DNA from 3 places in the Exiguobacterium sp. RM11 genome. Region 3 is predicted to be linked to each of the others. Evidence: predicted binding sites of a transcription regulator. Region 3 holds the regulator's gene; each other region holds the start of a gene.
The links. The regulator Rex, encoded in region 3, represses fermentation and respiration genes when NADH is low (regulators of the CRP and FNR family bind a similar motif). The targets are predictions, from matches to a motif close to TTGTGAAATATTTCACAA.
Positions count from the first base shown of each region.

Region 1: a site for Rex is predicted at 5,311-5,328, ahead of pflB (formate C-acetyltransferase). Genes of this name have one in related genera too.
Region 2: a site for Rex is predicted at 1,554-1,571, ahead of AC5LIL_RS13750 (DoxX family membrane protein). Genes of this name have one in related genera too.

Region 1 covers NZ_CM187558.1:2,234,976-2,241,888, reverse strand. Annotated here, with positions in the region: gene AC5LIL_RS11700 (GntR family transcriptional regulator) at 1-165, shown strand, start outside; gene AC5LIL_RS11695 (ATP-binding cassette domain-containing protein) at 143-823, shown strand; gene AC5LIL_RS11690 (hypothetical protein) at 820-1,626, shown strand; gene AC5LIL_RS11685 (hypothetical protein) at 1,636-2,748, shown strand; gene AC5LIL_RS11680 (hypothetical protein) at 2,771-3,415, opposite strand; gene AC5LIL_RS11675 (DEAD/DEAH box helicase) at 3,412-4,578, opposite strand; gene AC5LIL_RS11670 (hypothetical protein) at 4,632-5,054, opposite strand; gene pflB (formate C-acetyltransferase) at 5,416-6,913, shown strand, end outside.
Region 2 covers NZ_CM187558.1:2,626,434-2,633,346, forward strand. Annotated here, with positions in the region: gene AC5LIL_RS13740 (MFS transporter) at 1-612, shown strand, start outside; gene AC5LIL_RS13745 (DUF3817 domain-containing protein) at 632-928, opposite strand; gene AC5LIL_RS13750 (DoxX family membrane protein) at 1,009-1,515, opposite strand; gene AC5LIL_RS13755 (pyridoxamine 5'-phosphate oxidase family protein) at 1,694-2,107, opposite strand; gene AC5LIL_RS13760 (cold-shock protein) at 2,225-2,425, opposite strand; gene AC5LIL_RS13765 (glycoside hydrolase family 55 protein) at 2,687-4,285, shown strand; gene AC5LIL_RS13770 (flavodoxin domain-containing protein) at 4,249-4,755, opposite strand; gene AC5LIL_RS13775 (glycoside hydrolase family 13 protein) at 4,859-6,508, opposite strand; gene AC5LIL_RS13780 (helix-turn-helix domain-containing protein) at 6,632-6,913, shown strand, end outside.
Region 3 covers NZ_CM187558.1:2,492,367-2,499,279, forward strand. Annotated here, with positions in the region: gene AC5LIL_RS12945 (FecCD family ABC transporter permease) at 1-258, opposite strand, end outside; gene AC5LIL_RS12950 (ABC transporter substrate-binding protein) at 380-1,312, shown strand; gene AC5LIL_RS12955 (PspC domain-containing protein) at 1,397-1,579, shown strand; gene AC5LIL_RS12960 (FAD-dependent oxidoreductase) at 1,614-2,960, opposite strand; gene AC5LIL_RS12965 (hypothetical protein) at 3,132-3,425, opposite strand; gene AC5LIL_RS12970 (hypothetical protein) at 3,464-3,757, opposite strand; gene tatC (twin-arginine translocase subunit TatC) at 3,889-4,677, opposite strand; gene tatA (twin-arginine translocase TatA/TatE family subunit) at 4,681-4,899, opposite strand; gene AC5LIL_RS12985 (redox-sensing transcriptional repressor Rex) at 4,899-5,555, opposite strand; gene AC5LIL_RS12990 (ABC-F family ATP-binding cassette domain-containing protein) at 5,705-6,913, shown strand, end outside.

The sequences.
Region 1 (6,913 bases), 260 kb from region 3:
GATGGTACGGTATTGGCACAAATCCGCTCTGAAATCGTAGATGACGCGGTCGCCGTATTTGTAGAATCGATTCAAGAACTTGATGTCTCGGTAGACGAACTTGTTGAAAAAATCAAACGACAGTACAAGGAGGGGATGTACGATGATCGAAGTGTTGGGAGTTAAAAAACGTTATCGGCGGAAACAAGTCATTGAAGACGTATCGTTCACAGCGAATAAAGGTGAAATCACGTGTCTCATCGGCTTGAACGGTACGGGGAAGTCGACGTTGTTGAAAGGCATCATGGGATTGACACCTTTCGACAAAGGTTCGGTATTGATCGATGGGAAACCGATTGATTTGAATCGTGTCGCCTTCGTCGCCGACCATGCGATGTTCCCGATTCACTTTACAATCGAACAATGTGAGGCGTTCATGAAAGATTTTTATCCGACATTTGATTCGGTATTATTTACCCGTCTCGTCGATGATTTCAAGTTGTTTCCGGAAGATAAGTTGAGCGAGTTATCGAAAGGGACGCTCGCGAAAGCGAACCTCGCACTCGGGATTGCGCAAGACCCGGATTATTTATTGCTTGATGAACCGTTCTCAGGAATCGATGTCTTCTCAAAAGAACAGATTGTCGAACTATTTTCGAGCGAGGTCATGGAGAATCGTGGCGTGCTCATTACGACACACGAGATTGAAGATATCGAGTACTTGATCGACAAGGCCGTCATGTTGAATAACGGAAGAATCGTCCGTGAGTTTGATGTCGAAGATGTCCGTTTCATTCACGGGAAGTCCATCGTCGATGTGATGAGAGAGGAGTACGGGGCATGAATCTATTGAAACTTTTGAGTTGGGAAATCGAGCGTGTCACAAAACCGTTCTTGATGTTAGTTACTGGCCTCCTCGTCGTCCAGTTTGGGTATCTCGGTTACTTTTTATGGGATGAGACAAATCTATTTGAACGGTTACGACGTGAAGGGAACGCGGACTATCAATATACGTTCTTGGATTATCTCGGCAGTACGCCATATCTCTTGTCACTCGGAATTGCGGTCGCGGCGATGTTATTATACAGCGCCTGGATCTGGTATCGCGATTTTCAAGGACGAGGGACGTTCATGTTGCGACTCCTGACGATGCCACAAAAACGAATGACCTTGTTCTTCGCTAAACTCGCTACGATTTTGATGATGACGTTGGGACTGTTTGCCATCGAATGGATTGCTCTCAAGTTACAGTACATAGCGTTCACGAGTTGGTTCGATGAAAAGATGATTCCAATGAGAGGTTCCTTCGAGCAAGCGATTTCCTATCATGGGATGTTTACGGTCATGTATCCTTCTTCACTCGTAAATTTCGTCATCCATCAATTGTTGATCATCATCGTTGTGTTATTTATTTTTACATTTGTATTGATTGAACGCAGTTTCTGGCAACGGACGATGTGGTCGCCTGTACTTAGTTTATCGATTCTAGTTGTCATCTTAACTATTCCCATTTTAGGCTACGCGTTCCTGTCGAATCGACTGATTTATGATGAGACGATCGTGTACGTCGGTATGGTATTGGTCGTTTGGGCAAGTGTGACGATTTGGCTAGGTCGAAGATTTTTACAGACGAAATTGAATGTGTGAGGTGAGAAGATGAAACGAATGTGGAACGTGGCTGCGCTCGGTGCGGTCATCGTGATTGGGCTTGGGACGTTTGCTGTTGATGCGACAGAACCGAAAGCAGAATGGTCGTTAGACATCAGTTCGAATCCAGCTGTTTGGGAAAATCAAATTGTTGAGATGACTTATAGTTCTGATGATGCTGTTGATCAACGGTTTGAAGTGACGGCTGATGAAAGTCGCATCACATCAAACTTGAACTATATAGCTGAGGGACAACAATATCGTGAACGTTTGAATGGAGATGTACGTTCCATCCATAGACTCATGAATGGATGGACGTATGCGCAGTCGATTCAAACACAAGACGGATATATCGGAGTCGGGCAGGATGGGATGAAAGAGCTCATCGTTTTTCAACAATTAAAAGGAAAAGAAATATCGAGATTCGCGTTCGATGCAAGTGATTCAAAAATATACGACATCGTGAACGGGGTATGGTCAGGCATATTCCTAAATGATGGCCAGTTAAACTTAATCTATCGGGATGAATATGATGGTGACGAAGACGTAAAAACAATGATTGCCACGTTTAATGAAGCGATGAATGACGTAAGCGTCAAAGAATTGAACATGGACAAAGGATTTATCACCCATGTCATCAATACGAATCGTTTTTACGCTACCGATGTATCCTCTCATATGACAGAAACACGTTATATCCCTGTCGGTGTTAGCTTCTACGATGTTATCGAAGAAGGAGAAGATAAGTTCAATGTTGAAGACAGATTGCCAGGTCAATTCGCTTATGACACGAAAACGGAGAAAGTCGTTCAATTGGCTGAAGACCAAGGCTTTTGGGATTATACAACGTCGGGCCAAAACCTGTTAGCGATAAATGAAGATGGCGAGGAAGTCGTCATCGACTTGAACACAGGGAAGAACATGACCCGAAGCGTTCTCGACTCGGTTGATCACTCCTTCTATTCAAACGGTCGTCTGTACCAAACGCGTCAAGCGAAAGATGGTGTCGTCATCGATGTATACGAGGATGGGGAACAAATCTCAAGTGCGGCAATCACGCCTGAAAATGAAGAAGCTCGTGACATACTCAAACAGATTGACGTGTACGTCAGACAAAAATAAGCAAAGGGCCGCGGCCCTTTGCTTATTTTGATGGTTTCGGTATGATGACGCCTTCTTCTAAATCAAGCAACAAGTCGATCAGTTCCGCGCAGAACTCCGGAAACTGCTCCAAAAAGGCACCGGGACCGACTTCATCCGTAAAGTCGATATATAGGTCGGCCACGTTTCCAGACATTTTCGCAGGTAAGGCGAGGAACGCCGAACCGAAGCGCCAGCTGCCTCGGATGTCGAGTAACTTTCCGAGGACGAGGTCGCCGGTCTCGCGTTCTTCGGGTAACTGAACAGCGTACGTCTCTTTTGACTCCCAGTCTTTCAACTGACCGTCTTCCGTCACTTCAAAGATGCTGCAGCGCGGGACGGCTAGTCCACGGAGTGCGTGATAAAGAGCAGGTGACATGTCGCCCTTGTGGTCAGCCAAATAGCGACCATGAGGCGTCATGCCGTCTTCGTCCGTTTCAAAGAAGACGGCCCAATCAATGAAGAGGTCACGGAAGAGCTCGGCATCTTTCAAATGCCATGTCCCTTCCGACGCGATCTCTTGAATATAGTTTGTCCATTGTGTGCTTCGCGCAAGAGCTGCTTGCTCATATAACTTTTTCAGTTCGGCAAGCAATTCGGACTCTTCGACGAGCAAAGGGAAGGGAATTACTTTCCGGTCTTTTTTCATCGGCGCGGTCCTCGCTTGTTCGCAGGACGTTTGACGACAGGAGGCTTCTCCTCAATCCGTTTCTCGATTACATCGCCACGGTAAATCTCGAGTTCTTTCAATTCGACACCGAGTTGACGCGCGAATGATTTCAAGTGTGGTAAATCGTCCGTCGTCACGAGAGAAAGGACGGTCCCGCCTGCGTTACCACGAGCCGTACGGCCTGAGCGGTGGATAAAGTCATCGATGGATTCTGGTAAATCGAAATGGACGACGTGCGTCACATCTTCGATATCGAGCCCGCGTGCCGCGAGACCCGTCGTGATGAGGAGCGGGTATTCGCCTTTACGGAATTCACGAAGCGTCTCGACGCGTTCGCGCTTTCCTTTCAAGCTGTCGAGCATGCGGTAGTCCACTTTCAACTTTTCAAGCTCCCCACGAAGTGGTGGCAAGAACGAGCGGTTATTGATGAACGCGAGTGCCTTTACGCCATCGACGTGCGAAAGACGGCGTAACAGTTCGGGTTTGTAGCGACGCGTCGTCAACAAGTAACCGTACGTCACTTGATCGCTGACAGCACGTTCGATTTTGATATGTGCCGGCTCGTTCATGAACGGTGCCGACCATTCTTTGAGTGAATCGGTGAGTGTTGCCGAGACGAGTGCAAGTTGACGCTCATGCGCGGTATGCTTGATGATGCGCTCAGCCGCCTCTGTCAAACCGCTGTCGATGATTTGGTCGGCTTCATCGAGAATGACGGTATGTGTCTCATGGAGCTTCAGCTTTTTCTTGTCAATCAATTCGACGAGACGTCCCGGTGTCCCGACGATTAAATGCGGCTTTTTCTTGATTCGATCGATTTGACGTTTCAATTCGACACCGCCAATGAACGAGCCGATGCGAACATCGCCTTTTTCGGTGAAGCGTTGTGCGACCTGTTGGATCTGCATGACAAGTTCACGAGTTGGAGCGACGACGACGACTTGGATTCGATCGTTCGAGGGATCAATTTTTTCAATCGCTGGGAGCAGGTATGCGAGCGTTTTACCCGTTCCGGTTGGTGCCTCGATTGTCACGTCTTTTCCATCTAATAGTAGGGGAAACGCCTCTTTTTGGACCGGCATCGGCTCGTTAAAGCCCATCCGTTCCCACGTCTCGTTAATAAAAGGTTTTGTAAAATTCATAATAGGTCTCCTTATCTTTAGGCAAAAACAAAGGAAGCGAAAGCGCTCCCTCGTCAAATATAGCGAACATGTTCCTGACCATCTTCCATTGAAGAACGTAACGTCTGTGTATACGTTTGACCGTCTTCGATGAGTTGGATGTGGGCATCCGCGCCTTCTGCTGTCAATTCCACTTTCTCAATCGTGAATCCTTGATAAACGCGATACTGTAACTCGGACGTCATTTTCTCGAACGGTTTCAGTTCCGGATGTGTCGTGATGACATGGATTGGACGCGACAAAAGTCCGGCGAGTAATTGGTCGCGATAATCGATAAAATCTTCGTTCTCGATGTCATCGTCAAAGCGAATCCAAAACCCTCCATCTTCAAATTCTGTGATAAATCCATCACGCTTTTCACCGGCTTCTTCGACCTTCAATGAGATGCGATCGCCGACTTGAAAGGCGTGGCTTGGTGTTAATGGTTCGTACGTCATGAGTAGAACCCCTTCCTCTTATACAATGTTCTGCCTTCATTGTGTCTGATACGACACAAAAATTCAAGTTCTAACCGAGTGATGTGAGATTTATCACCCCAAAAACTGTATAGTTCGTCACAGAACAATCAAATTAGTACAGATCATAGTTCGACCCTAATGAAATGGGATTTAGCTGTTTCAAACTATATAATTAATCGAATATAACAGTTTGTAAAACGCTTTCAAAAACGGCTATTTCATCACGTTCATAAGATTGTTACAAGTTTCACAAGAATGTAAAACATATTGTTCACGTTTTCACGTACACTCACAGTATAGATAACACGCAGTTACTTTCGAGAATGAGGAGTGAATCAACATGGCAACCGAAATCAAATCCGCATGGTCAGGTTTTATCCCTGGTCAGTGGACGAATGAAGTCAATGTCAGTGAGTTTATCCGTTTGAATCGTCATGAATACACAGGGAACGATACGTTCTTAGCAGGTCCGACAGAAGCGACAAACGTTCTTTGGAATCGTGTGATGGAACTGACAAAAGAAGAGCGTGAACGCGGAGGCGTTTGGGACGTCGATCAACACACACCATCGACAATCGTGTCGCATGGACCAGGTTACTTAAACAAAGAGTTAGAGAAAGTCGTTGGCGTTCAGACGGATGAGCCGTTCAAACGTTCGATTCACCCAAATGGCGGGATTCGCATGGTGGATGCCGCACTCGAATCATATGGTTTCGAACCAGATGAAGAAATCACAAAAATTTATTCAGAGATCCGTAAAACACATAACCAAGGTGTGTTCGATGCCTACACGCCTGAAATGCGGGCCGCTCGTAAATCAGGGATTATCACAGGTCTTCCGGATGCGTACGGTCGTGGACGCATCATCGGTGACTATCGCCGCGTCGCGCTCTACGGAATTGATTTCTTGATGGCAGAACGCAAAAAAGACTTGGCGAAACGGGGTGGATTCTTATCTGAATCAGACATCCGTGACCGGGAAGAACTATCGGAACAACTTCGTGCGCTTCAAGAACTCAAGCAACTCGGAGCCGCTTATGGATTTGACCTCGGCCGCCCTGCTGAAAACACGCAAGAAGCGTATCAATGGGTGTACTTGGCATACCTTGCTGCGATTAAAGAACAAAACGGTGCCGCGATGTCACTCGGACGCGTCTCGACATTCCTTGATGTGTACGCTGAACGTGACCTTGAAGCTGGTCGTTTAACAGAGTCGGACGTTCAGGAAATCGTCGATCACTTCATCATGAAGCTTCGGATCGTCAAATTCTTACGGACACCAGACTATAACGAATTGTTCTCAGGTGACCCGACTTGGGTAACGGAGTCAATCGGTGGGATGAGTGAAGATGGTCGCTCGAACGTCACGAAGAGCTCGTTCCGATTCTTACATTCACTCACAAACCTCGGTCCTGCTCCAGAGCCGAACTTGACCGTTCTCTGGTCGACGAAGCTACCAGAAGGCTTCAAACAATACTGTGCGAAAATGTCGATTGAAACGTCAGCGATTCAATATGAGAACGATGACTTGATGATGCCGCAATTCGGTGACGACTATGGCATCGCATGTTGTGTGTCACCGATGAAGATCGGAAAACAGATGCAATTCTTCGGTGCGCGTGCCAACATGGCGAAAGCCCTTCTTTATAGCATGAATGGCGGACGTGACGAGAAGAGCGGTGCTCAAATCGCTCCTGCTTGGGAGATGAATGCAGAAGATGTGCTCACGTACGAAAAAGTATATGCCGACTTTGACCGTACACTCGACTGGTTGGCAGAACTATACGTGAATACGCTCAACGTCATTCACTTCATGCATGATAAATATGCGTACGAAC
Region 2 (6,913 bases), 130 kb from region 3:
GTTTTATGGACAGTCGCCGTTCTAGCTGCCTTCTTGAATTTCTTTTTCGTCGCGACAGAAGTGTTGTTCCCGATAGCCGCGCTACAAGAGGTCGGTGTGTCCCCGTTTCAATTCGGACTCCTTGAAAGCATGGTCGCCATTGGTTTTTTAGTCGCTTCCTTACTTCATGCCTTACCGTTATTCAAAATCAAACATCGCTTAGCAACGATGCGATCCGCGTTGACCATTCTTAGCGTTCTGTTCGTCGGACCCGCCATTCCATTATATTTTAACTTCAACGTCCTCACGTCAATTTTCTTTTTCGCGGTCTTCGCTTTATTGAGTGGTTTCTTGATCGTACGTGTCAACATCCCGATTCAATTGTTCCTCCAAACGAATACGGATCCGAACTATTTAGGGCGCGTCATCGGTGTGCTCGAATCACTCGCGATGGGGATTACGCCGATTGGATTTATCCTATTTGGGGTATTGAGTGATCTCGTCTCTGTTGCCCATCTCTACACCGCTTGTATGGTGGGTCTACTCATCTGCACGTTCGTCCTCACGTACCGAATACGTCAAGACATTCGAGCAGAACGAGATTCAGCTCAGTCAATGGATCGCGTATCATAGAAAAAAGACATCGAACGAATCAGTTCGATGTCTTCTCTGTTGACGGGAGTACCCGCTTTTCTAATAAAAATGGTCCGAATGGGATGACGGATGCCATGACGGCAAGCGTCAGCACTTTGAATCCCCAGCGCAAGCGCCACGCCATGTACATGGCCGCAAGTACGTAGGCCACAAACAAGAAACCGTGCGCTGCGCCGACAATACTGACCGCGAGTGGAATACCCGCCATATACTTCAATGGCATCGCGATAAACAGTAACAACAAGAAGGACACACCTTCTGTGTAGCCAAGCCATTTAAAATGAGTCGTAGTCATATGCGTTCTCCTTTATCTCTGTAGGCTATATCTATCGTAGCCGAAACATGAGAGGTTTGTCACAGGAGAGTGCATAAAAGTTACGAAGCTATTTGACGATTTGGTGAACGATGCAATACTTTCGTTTCGACGAAGTTGCGAAGGAACAAACCATCGACTCCGATTTTCCCTGCGTTATGTCCAGCAACCAAAATCAATACAGATACGATCAACATCGTTGGGTTCGTACTGACCGTTCCAGAGAGCAAGAAAGCCATGTTCATGACAAGACCGAAGAACGCCGCGCTACGTGTGAGTGCTCCGAGCAATAACCCCAACCCGACCAAAAATTCACCATAAGGAATCAGGACATCGAATAATCCAGCGTTCGGAATCGCAACGTTTTCTAAGAATGCAGCCCACCATCCTGCGACGGCTGGATGTTCTCCAGTCGCGAGTGTCACCGCGTTGTTTAAGAATCCTTCCGTTCCAAAGCCACCTGTGATTTTACCCCAACCTGCTGTTAACCAATGATACCCGAGCCATACACGTAACACCGTCAAGATTGCCGTAGCGATGTTATGATTTTGCCAAAATTTCGTGAACATGATGATTCCTCCCTTTCAAGAAGTTGAATAAATGAATAATGTGATTACATTCACAATATACCACCTATGTTCACTATTTCACATATGTATTTTGCTTTGTTCATGATTCGTCCATATGTACGTCACACTCTATTCACATCCAGCAAAAAGACGCCTACTCGAGGCGTCTTTGAGAAGTTTACAACGTTACTTCTTGAGGTGGCTGCCCTTTCTTGTTCATCACACGCATCGATTCTGGTTCGATTTTGAGAATGACCAATTTCGGATCGTCCGGACCATCAAACCAGCCTTCGAGTTTGTCGTTCCACACTTTTTCTTTCATCGATTCATCGTCTGACACAGTCGCTTTCCCTAAGATTTCTAAGTAGGTGTCCCCCACTCCATCTCCGTCATAACCAATCAAAATATGCGTATATGGATTCTTCTCTAATTCCTCCACCTTATCTGTATCGTTCGAGGTTGCTGTGTAGAGTGTAAAATCATCATGGAAAAATGTCATGTAACGACTATGTGGCTTCACTTTATACACGGTCGCCATCGTCCCTACATCACTTGAATCTAAGATCTTTAAAGCTGTTTCTTTTGCACTCATTCCGAATTCCTCCTTCATGATTTGTCGCTCGTATACTGTTCCCTCAAACTACACGATTAAACACAAAAAAACCTGCTCGCCGATGCGAGCAGGTATCATATTCCTTAGAAAGAAAGATTAGATTTTTTCAACGTTAGAAGCTTGTGGTCCACGAGCTCCGTCTGTGATTTCGAAAGTTACTTCTTGGCCTTCTTCAAGTGTTTTGAAGCCGTCGCCTTGGATTGCTGAGAAGTGTACGAATACGTCGTCTCCGCCTTCCATTTCGATGAAGCCGTAACCTTTTTCTGAGTTAAACCATTTTACTTTACCTGTGTTCATGAATGAACCCTCCTGAAATAAACGCTATGCGTTATAGTAGTGCCTTACTAGAAAAAACTTGACCAAAAAAAATACAAGCCTCTGGATTATCTAATGAAAAATAATCCCAAGCACTTGTGAATTATGATTCCAGCTATTCTTAATTAAGCACATATTGAATATAACACGACTAGATGCTTCTGTCTAGTAAATACTTCTGATTGCTAAAAAACGAGGTGAAACGGGTACATGCTAAAGAAGATGATGCTAGGAGGATTTATTATGAAAAATGCAAAGGACCCACAATCAATCGCATCGATGATTACCTCATATTCTGATTGGTCGGAAGAAAACCTCATCCAACGAACACTCGAATGGCATCGTGTCACTCGCGAGACATCTTACTCAGAGCAGCAACATTCCATCCCTTGCCGAATTCCAATGACTGAGCGCATTACGCCTGTTCAAATGTCACTCCCGCTCGAACAAATGGACGGAATGGTTCGTCCTGTTTGGATGCGCCGCCTCGATGCGGAATATTTGAATCTGATGCAGGTCACAAAACAACGTGTTGATGTGACAGACTATGGCGCCGTCGGGGACGGACAAACGGATTGCACGCTCGCTTTTCGTCTCGCCCTCCGCTCCAACCGCCGCGTCTTTGTCCCGGCAGGTGTGTATATCGTTCGGGGCATTCGCCTTCCTTCGAACTGCGTGTTAGAAGGTGCCGGACAGGACGTCACCATTCTAAAACTATCCGATCGTGCCCCAAAGCATCGAAGACTGTTACGAAACGCCACCCCATTTGCGGGAAACCATCATATCGAGGTATGTCACCTGACACTCGATTGGAACGTCGCACGATTAGGCGATGTGAAACGAACGACGAGCGGTGACACGACATCGAGTGCCTTGACGTTTGCGCATGTGACGTATGGTTGGGTGCATCATGTGACGGCTAAAAATGCCGGTCTTCATGCGTTCGACATCACGTCTCCACACTATCATTACTTAGGGGACGGCCTCCGTGCCGCAAACGGCAGTCGGTATATTCATCTTAATCATCTCGAGGCGACGAACTATGGGGATGACGGAATCACGACACACCATAGCGATGCCATTTATATCACTAACTGTTATTGTCATCACCCTCATGGTCGAACGCATGCCCTCGGATTCTCAAATTCGAACGGCATTGAGATTGACGATGGATCGCGGCACGTCACACTCGTGAACAATAAAAGTGAAGGATGTTTTGGCGGAATCGAAGTAAAGGCACATGGAACCTCGTCAGCGGCTCATGACGTTCATATTTTTGGACACCTTTCACTTCATGACAATCGCTCATTTAACTTCCGTCACATTGGTCATCATTTAGCAGACGATCCCGATTCGGCGACAGCACGCTTTCTGTCTGGTACGAATTTAGTATCCGTCGAACCGGTTAGAAGCTCGCTATACGCGAAATCCTCTCCACGAAGCCTGGTCGTATCGGCCTATCAAGACGTCTTGATCCATGGATTGACCGCGATTGGTGATCCGACTTACGATTATGAAAAACATCCGGCACTGGCGGTTCAATACAAGTCTCGACGCGTTCAATTACATCGCATCTCCGTTCGTGGATTTACAACCTCGAGAGCTGATCTCGAACTGTTTGGAGGGGATAATCGGACCGATGAAGTGACCATCGAAAACTTACGATGCCATGAATCTGCGCCAATCGCGTTAAGAATAGGACGTCAACTGGAGAAGATTGCACTTCATCACATCGAAGGACAGAAAAAAAGCGGAGATGTACTCATCTCCACGAAAAGTCCGATCGATGTGAAAGACATATTTGCTTACGGATTCTCAGCCCGAGTGCGTTCGGACGTTTGAGCCGCCTCGACAAGCCGATTCAATTTGTCCTCATCGAGTTCAAGCGAGCTTTCTTTCTGTTTGGCCATCATCCGGACGATCGCTTTGTCTAAAAAGCCCATTCGTTCAAAGTCATACCCACTTCCGACGACTTCGACGAAATAAGCATGTTCGCGCAACTTGTCACGATAAGCTTCTTCTAGCTCACGAATCCGCTCCGACTCTGTCGGTGTCCCGGCACACAAATATAGAGCGAGAGGATGCTCCAGCAAGTGTGCCTCATGAAGCGACAACCATTCCTTCATCTCGTCCTGGATGGTACCCATTCGAATCGAACTGCCGACGATGACGTGATCCACCGTCTCCCACATGACGTTCGGCTCTTCTACGATATTTTGGACATGAACGTCTCCCGATAACCGTTCAGCGAGTAAAGACGCCACTTTTTCACTCGTCCCATATCTGGAAGAGTACGCGATTAAAGTACCCATGCCGTTCCCTCTTTTCATGTCAGACGTTACTTACACTATTCCCGAATCATCGAGAGAAGATACGCGACCATTCAAAAAAGCTCGCCGTCTGGCGAGCTTTTCGTCACAGTTTATACACTTGTGCTTCGTAAGGACGAAGGGTGAACGGTTCAATCGGTTCCATGTTTCCGATGACGCGTTCTTTTACGTCATATGGTAAGTCACGTTGTTGTGTGTCACCTGAGAAGTTACAGAGCACGAGCCATGTCTCTCCTTCGAACGAACGTGTGAACGCATAGATTGCCTCATCTTCCGGTAACAACAGCTCATACTTTCCATAGACAACGAGCGGATTGGCTTTACGGAGCGCAATCAATTGACGGTAGTAATGGAAGAGCGAATTCGGGTCTTTCCGTGCCGCTTCCGCATTGATGTCGACATAGTTCGGGTTGACCCCAATCCATGGTGTTCCTGTCGTGAAGCCACCATGTGCTTCGTCCGACCACTGTACCGGCGTTCGTGAATTGTCACGTCCTCGCTCATGAATTCCACGGAAAATCTCATCGTGCGTCAACAACCCTTTTGATGTGTAGTCACGGTAGGCGTTTAACGTTTCGATATCTCGGTACTGATCAATCGAATCAAACGCGACGTTTGTCATCCCGAACTCTTCCCCTTGATAAATGTAAGGTGTCCCTTTCAATAGATGAAGAAGTGTCGCAAGCATCTTCCCGGAACGGACACGATACTCAGGTGAATCGTTTCCGAAGCGCGAGATGGCTCGTGGCTGGTCGTGGTTACTCCAGTACAGGCTGTTCCACCCTTCCTCTTCCAGTCCTTCTTGCCAACGCGAGAAGATTGTCTTTAACTCGGTCAATTTCCAGTCCGTCGGATTCCATTTCCCGAAGCTGCCGTTCCCGACATCTACATGCTCAAAATGAAAGACCATGTTCAGTTCGTTACGGTCTTCCCCTGTATACAATTTCGCTTCTTCCACACTGACTCCTGGCATCTCACCGACCGTGATCGTGTCGTATTTAGATAAGACTTCTTGATTCATCTCTTGCATGAATTCATGGATACGTGGTCCGTTAAAGAAGAATGGCGTGCCGTCACCGTACCCTGTTCCTTGTGTTTGACCATCTGGATAGCTCGGGTCTTTTGAGATCATATTGATCACGTCCATTCGGAACCCGTCGACCCCTTTATCGAGCCAATACGTCATGAGATCGTACACTTCACGACGAAGCGTTTCGCTTTCCCAGTTCAGATCTGGTTGTTTCTTACTGAAGAGATGGAGGTAGTACTCATCACTCGCCTCATCATACTGCCAAGCGCTGCCGCCGAAGAAAGCCCCCCAGTTCGTTGGAGGTTGACCATCTTTCCCTTTTTTCCAAATATAATAGTCACGATATGGACTATCTTTTGAAGAACGTGACTCCATGAACCATTGGTGTTCGTCGGAAGAGTGATTGACGACCAGGTCCATCATGATTTTAATCCCGTGACGATGTGCTTCTTCAAGCATCGCATCAAAGTCGTCCATCGTACCGAACTCGTTCATGATGGCACGGTAATCACGAATATCGTATCCATTGTCGTCGTTCGGTGAATCATATACCGGCGAGAGCCAGATGACGTCGATCCCGAGCTCTGCCAAATAAGACATCTTCTCCGTGATTCCTTGGATGTCACCAATCCCATCACCATTCGAATCGTTGAAGCTACGTGGATAAATTTGATACACGACTGCTTCTTTCCACCATTGTTTCATGTTACGTCCTCCTTGAAGTTCATTTCCGTTTCAACGCTTTCATCGTACTGTCTTCAAGGATTCATGACCATCCATGATATGATTAGGATATGTACAATTTTGCTATAAAATGAGGAGACTATTATGGAAATCGGCTTTTGTGGCTATTCGTATCATACAACGACCTACACTTTTCCATTCGCTAACTTACTCGATACGTATCTGATTCGCTTACAGACAGAGGGGACGGCTCGGATCGTCGTCAATGGGGAAATGATGATCACACGACCTGGTGACGTATTGATTGTCCGCCCGGGTGACTTCTATGAAATGCATGTCGATACACCTGCGAGCGGAGACTATCATATCTTCTGTACCGGACATTCGATCGATACATGGTGGCATGCGACGCCACGGGAGCGAAAG
Region 3 (6,913 bases):
GGGAGATGCGAGCGGGTTACGCGTCACAAGTTGAAAGATGAGACCGGCGAGACCGAGTACGCTCCCGACGAGTAGCGCAACGACTGTACGTGGGATCCGATTGTCTGCCAACGCAATCATCGCTTGTGATGAATTGTCTGCTTGGAACGTCATCAGATCTTCATGACTGACGGCGATGACACCGACGCGCAAGCTGATATAGCTTAAAATTGGTAAGCAAATGATCAAGAGAAGTAATTTGATCCAAGGTTTTTTCATGTCCTCACTTCTTTCCTTTCCTACCATAGCAAATATTGCGTTCCAGAAAAAGGGGTTGACATTGAGAATCATTATCACTTATAGTCAGGAAGGAAAATCACCTACATAGAGGAGAATGGTAATGAAAAAGTGGATGCTCGCGTTACTTACGCTTTGCTTAACCGTCGTCCTCGCTGCTTGCGGCGGGTCTGACGATACAGAGAACGATACAAGTTCAGAAACAGCGACTCGCTCGATTGAGCACGCGATGGGAACGGCGGACGTACCTGAAAACCCGGAACGTGTCGTCATCTTGACGAACGAAGGGACAGAAGCCCTTCTCGCCCTCGGCGTCAAACCAGTCGGAGCCGTCAAATCATGGAACGGCGACCCGTGGTACCCGCACATTGAGTCCGAGATGACAGACGTCACAGAAGTCGGAACAGAAAGCGAAGTCAATCTAGAGGCCATCGCAAAATTGAAACCCGATCTCATCATCGGAACGAAACTTCGTCAAGAGAACATCTATGACAAATTAAACGCCATCGCACCGACGGTCATGTCAGAGACGCTCAAAGGTGATTGGCAAGAGAACTTCGCCCTTTATGCGAACGCACTCAACCTAGAAGAGGAAGGCAACCAAGCGTTGGCCGACTACGATCAGCACGTCGAAGATACGAAAGCGGAACTCGGAGACGCCGTGAATAAAGAACTCTCGGTCGTCCGCTTCCTTCCTGGCGAGTCACGCATCTACTTCAATGACAGCTTCTCCGGCGTCATCCTTAACGATGTCGGCATCAAACGTCCAGCGTCACAAGATAAAGCGGAATTCGCTGAGCCAGTCGCGATGGAACGCATCCCAGAGATGGATGGTGACCATATTGTCTACTTCACATATGGTGGAGCAGACGGGTCGAAGACAGCCGAAGAATGGCAATCGAATCAGTTGTGGAAAGACCTCGATGCTGTCAAAGCAGGGGAAGTGACAGAAGTCAGTGATGACATTTGGAACACGTCTGGTGGCGTCTTGTCTGCCAACCAAGTGCTCGATGAACTCGTCGACATCTTGAAATAAACAGTAGCGCATCAATTAAATTGATGCGCTTTTTTATACACTCATATGGTAAAATTTACATATCAACTCATAAGGAGCTTTACTATGCAACGTACACTTCGAAAGTCGGCGACGGACCGCTCTATTGCCGGAGTATGCGGCGGGATCGCTGAATACGTGAATATCTCATCACTCGGTATTCGGCTACTATTTGTCTTTTTGCCGGCTAACTTTCTCATCTACATCCTTCTTGCCAATTTGATGAAAGATGAACCACACTATCTATAAAAAACGCAGAAGCTGTTCGCTTCCGCGTTTTTTGTTAGGCATTCACTTTGTCTTTCATCGCTTCAAGCGCTCCGCTGTTCAGGAAGTGCCATGGCTTGTTGTAGTGCGGTTGGAAGAAGAAGTCGACATAGGCGAGCTCTTCAATCGTCATCTCGTTTTGAATGGCGAGGGAGAGCGTGTTGACCGCTTGCGTCAAATCCGCTTTCGATAACACTTGTCCACCGACAATACGATGTGTCCCTTTTTCATAGACGAGTTTGAATTCGACTTTCTCTGCGGTCGGCATGAACTCCGGACGATACGCGTCCTCGATGACGACACTTTCCACTTCGAGTCCAAAGAGTGCTGCCGCTTCTTCCGTCAGACCAGATGACGCGATATTCCAGTCATAAAGTCGAAGTCCCGACGTTCCTTGTGTCCCTTGGTAGCGGACGCGTGGTTGCATCATGTTCTCCGCGACGAGTGTTCCCATGCGGACAGCGTTCGTCGCAAGTGGGATATAGGCGTGTGTACGCGCCGGGTTATAGTAGACGGCACAGCTGTCCCCTGCCGCAAAGATATCTGGGTTGCTCGTACGCATATATTCATCGACGATGATGGCACCGTTCCCAAGCATATCGATCTGTCCTTCTAAGAGTCCTGTGTTCGGACGGAATCCGACACAGAGAATGACGAGATCCGCTTCGAATTCACCTTTGTCTGTTACGACATGTGTGACATTTCCGCTCGTTCCACGGAATGCCTCGACCGTCTGACCGAGTTCGAGGTCGATTCCGCGACTGGTCATATCCGCTTCCAATTGATCCGTGAACGACTTGTCGAGATACTTATTCAAGATGCGGTCGGCACTATCGATGAATGTGACGTGTTTTCCGTATGATTCGAACGCTTCGACGAGCTCGACCCCGATATAGCCAGCCCCGATGACGGCAATCTTCGTCGCGTCTGTCGCCCGCTCGATGATGCGTTGGGCGTGCGCGTAGTTTTTACAGAGCTCGATTCCATTCATTTCGATTCCTGGGAGCGTCGGGACGATCGGCCATGAACCCGTCGTGACGATCAAGCGGTCATACGTGTCATGCACGTCTTCACCGGTCTCAAGATTTTTAGCGTGGACCGTCTTCGCTTCGGAGTCGATCGACAAGACGTCATGTTTCATGCGCATCGTCGCACCGAGTTCTTCAAGTTCACGTGGTGACGAGTAGAATAACTCTTCCGCACGTTGGACGACACCACCAACGTGGAGCGCAATCCCACACGAGAGGAAGCTAACGTTATCGTTCCGCTCGTAAACGGTGATATCGAGATTGTCGTGCTTGGCGAGTAATCCTTTGACTGCTGCTGTTCCTGCGTGTGTACATCCGATGACTGCGATTTTCATATGAGTCGTCTCTCCTTTTATGTTAAACAATACGTTTCGTTTTATATTGTGATAAACATCACATTTACTTCTTGACCTTAGTGTACTATTTCACAATATAAGATTCAATGACTTTGCTCACTTTTTCACGTAAAAGTGTCTAAAGTTTGAACAGAAAAAATCCGCTCATTCTCATGACCGGACTCGCCGCTTTTTCAATAATAGATGATAGATTATTACAAATAGATGCACGATCAAACCGAAGACGTTCATAGCGAGCCCGACGACCGCCCACCACAATGCTCCCCATCCGTATCCAAGCATCAAACTGCCAACCAATAGCGTATAGCCACTTACGACCAATACTGTATTCAAGATGAATGGAAAAGGCCTTTGTTTCTTCGTTCGAATCATTTGATACGTTGAAATGATGACTCCCAGTGTCAGTCCAAACAGCAATACGAGCAAAATGATAATGTCATTCATCCTTTTTACCTCCTCATAACTTGATTGGAACGACTCTTTCAAGACTCTCCTTCACGTCTACTTTTCACTCTCTGATAAATGACAATGCCAACGTGAAGAATCATACCAAGCACGTACAAGATCAGCCCTAGTGCAAGCCAGCCGATCGCGTCCCAACCACGTACGATTGTCATTCCGACAAAAAAGAAGATATAGCCAGTCACGAGTAGCAACGACGAAACGATGAATTGACGTCGCAATCGAGATTGTATAGAGAAAAATAAGAAAAACAGTAAGATGGTTGTCATCGTGCCTAGCAATATAAAGTCCTCTCCGTTGTACTCCCGAATCATCGTGCATCCTCCCTTACATATGTGCCTCGTTTTATTATAGCATACAAAATGGAAAAATTTCTCAATCGCTCGTATCCTATCATAACAGTATGTCACAACAAAAAAGCATCATTCCACTTACGGAACGATGCTCATTTTTCATTCATCTGTTTCATTAAATCCATCTGTTCTTGCACCATCGCTTCTTTCTCCCGGCGCAACACCCCTTTGTAGGCGACGCGTGAAATCGATAAACTGATTTCATATAGGAAGAAGAGTGGCAATGACACCATAAGGTGCGACGTCAAATCCGGTGGTGTGATGAATGCCGCGACTACGAATAGCGCGAAGTACGCATACTTACGAATCTTCGATAAGAAGTATGGTGTCACGACACCAATCCGGGTCAAGAACATCGTCACGACCGGCAATTGGAACAATAGACCGAACGGAATCGTCAGTTGCAACAAGAACGTGAAGTAATTGTTCGCTCCGATGATTTGTTCGAGTCCAAGGTCTTGCCCGAGGTCCGTCGAGATATCGAGGACAAGCGGGAATAACCAGTAGTAGGCGAACGCAAGGCCAATCAAGAATAATCCGAAGATGATCGGGATATAAGCGAGCGTACCTTTTCGTTCATTCGGATGCAGACCGGGTGCGACAAACGCCCACACTTGATACAGTAGGAATGGGCTCGCCGCAATCAGGCCGATGATGAGCGCCAAGTTCAAGTAAATCATGAGCGGGTCCGCGACCCCAAAGGCGTTCAGTTCGAGCCCGCGTTCGACGAGATCTTCTTGCAAGTACGCGAGTACATATTTGACACTCGGCAAAGCCATCAAAAAGAAGGCAAAGACGACAAATGCAGATAGCATCAGTCGTCTCCGCAGCTCTGTCAAGTGATCGGTGAGTTCCCGCTCTTGATCAGGTTGATGATTCATGGCTTACTGCTCTTTCTTTTCGATAGCTTTCTTGTCGTTCTCGTCGTGCTCGTTCATCATGCCGTTCGTTGCATTTTTGAACTCACGAAGCGTTTGTCCGGCCGCGCGACCAAACTCCGGTAATTTCTTCGGTCCGAAGATGATGAGCGCGATGATGGCGATGATGAATAGACTCGCCCCACCCGGAATCCCGACGACGAGTGATGATGCTAGTAATTCCATTATTGATGGACCCCCTCAGCGGTTGGATAGTGTTGCATAAAGTAAATGAGTGACTGCAGCTCAATCGACAAATCGATGTGATGGACGCGAACCGTGTCCGGTACGGTAAGTCGTGCCGGTGTAAAGTTCAAGATGCCCTTGATGCCGAAACGGACCAAGTCGTCTGCGACGGACTGCGCATAGGCAGAAGGTACCGTCAAAATGGCGACGTCGATCTTGTTTTGCTTCATGATCTGTTCCATCTCATCGACGTGATGAATTGGGACACCTGACATCGTCGTGCCGACTTTTGTCTCGTCTGCATCGAACCCGACGACGATATGTGTGTTATTGTTTTTAAGGAAGTTATAGTTGACGAATGCCGTCCCAAGGTGACCGACCCCGACCAAGGCGACATTCGTAATCTCGTCCTGATTCAGTGTCTTTCGGAAAAAGTCTAACAGATACTGCACGTTATAGCCATATCCCTTTTTACCGAGCGCACCGAAGTACGAGAAATCACGGCGAATCGTAGCCGAATCGACCTTGACCGCCTCACTCAGTTCTGCTGAAGAGACACGTTGTTTACCTGATGCGTGCAGGCTTTGAATAAATCGATAGTATAGTGGCAACCGTTTGGCTGTCGCTTGTGGAATCTTTGGTTCGTTTTGACTCAACGGAAAGAGCCTCCTTTTTACGACACGTTACAAACGAATCTGAATTTCATACACCTTGATTGTAAACGAATTCACATGACCACTCAACGAATATACCTAAAATCGCTGAAAAATACAGTATACTAAATAGAGAGAAAGGGGTTTTTCACTTGATCCTACTGCAAGTCAATAACTTATCCAAATCCTTCGGCGTCGAGCCGATTTTAGAAAACGTCAAACTCGAAATCCAGGAAGGCGAACGCGTCGCCCTCGTCGGCCGAAACGGGGCCGGGAAGTCGACGCTTTTGAAAGTCATCGCCGGTGAATACAACTATGACTCCGGGGACATCATGAAACCAAAAGACGTCACCATCGGCTATCTCGCCCAAGACTCAGGGCTCGAATCCGACGAGACGATCTGGAACGAGATGCTCACCGTCTTCACGGACTTGATCGAGCAAGAGAAGACGCTCCGTCGCATGGAGGCCGACATGGGATCCGAACGGATTCTAAACGACGCCGCTGCGTACGAACGCCTCCTCTCCTCTTACGATGAAGAGCAGCACACGTTCAAAGAGCGCGGTGGTTACCAGTATGAAGCAACCATCCGCTCGGTCCTTCACGGGATGCGCTTCTATCCGGACGACTTCGAACGTCGGATCGACACGCTCTCCGGGGGACAACGGACGCGTCTCGCCTTGGCGAAGATGCTCCTTCAAAGTCCCGACCTGCTCATCTTGGACGAGCCGACGAACCATTTGGACATCGAGACGCTCGCCTGGCTTGAGAAGTACTTGAGCGGCTATAAAGGTGCCGTCCTCATCGTCTCCCACGACCGCTACTTCCTCGACCGCGTCGTCTCGGTTGTCTATGAGCTGTCACGTCATCGGAGCCGCCGCTTCGTCGGGAACTACACGAAGTATCTCGAACAAAAGGCCGCTCTCTACGAACAAGAGAAGAAGCAGTTTGAGTCGCAACAAGAAGAGATTGCCAAGATGCAGGACTTCATTCAGCGAAACATCGCCCGGGCGACGACGACGAAACGGGCGCAAAGCGTACGGAAGCGTCTGGAGAAAGTCGACCGCCTCGATGCTCCGGACGGTGACGAACGCAGTGCTGTCCTCTCGTTCTCCATCAAACGACAGAGCGGGAACGATGTGTTGAGCGCGAGTGACCTCGCCATCGGGTATGAAGAACCGATTGCCCAAAATCTCCGTTTCCAGCTACAACGCGGGGAATCCGTCGCTCTCGTGGGTCCGAACGGGGTCGGAAAGTCGACACTTCTCAAAGTATTGACGAAACAACAAGCCGCCCTCACGGGTGAGATTCGTTACGGAACCGGCGTCGAGATCGGTTATTACGACCAGGAACAACAAAAC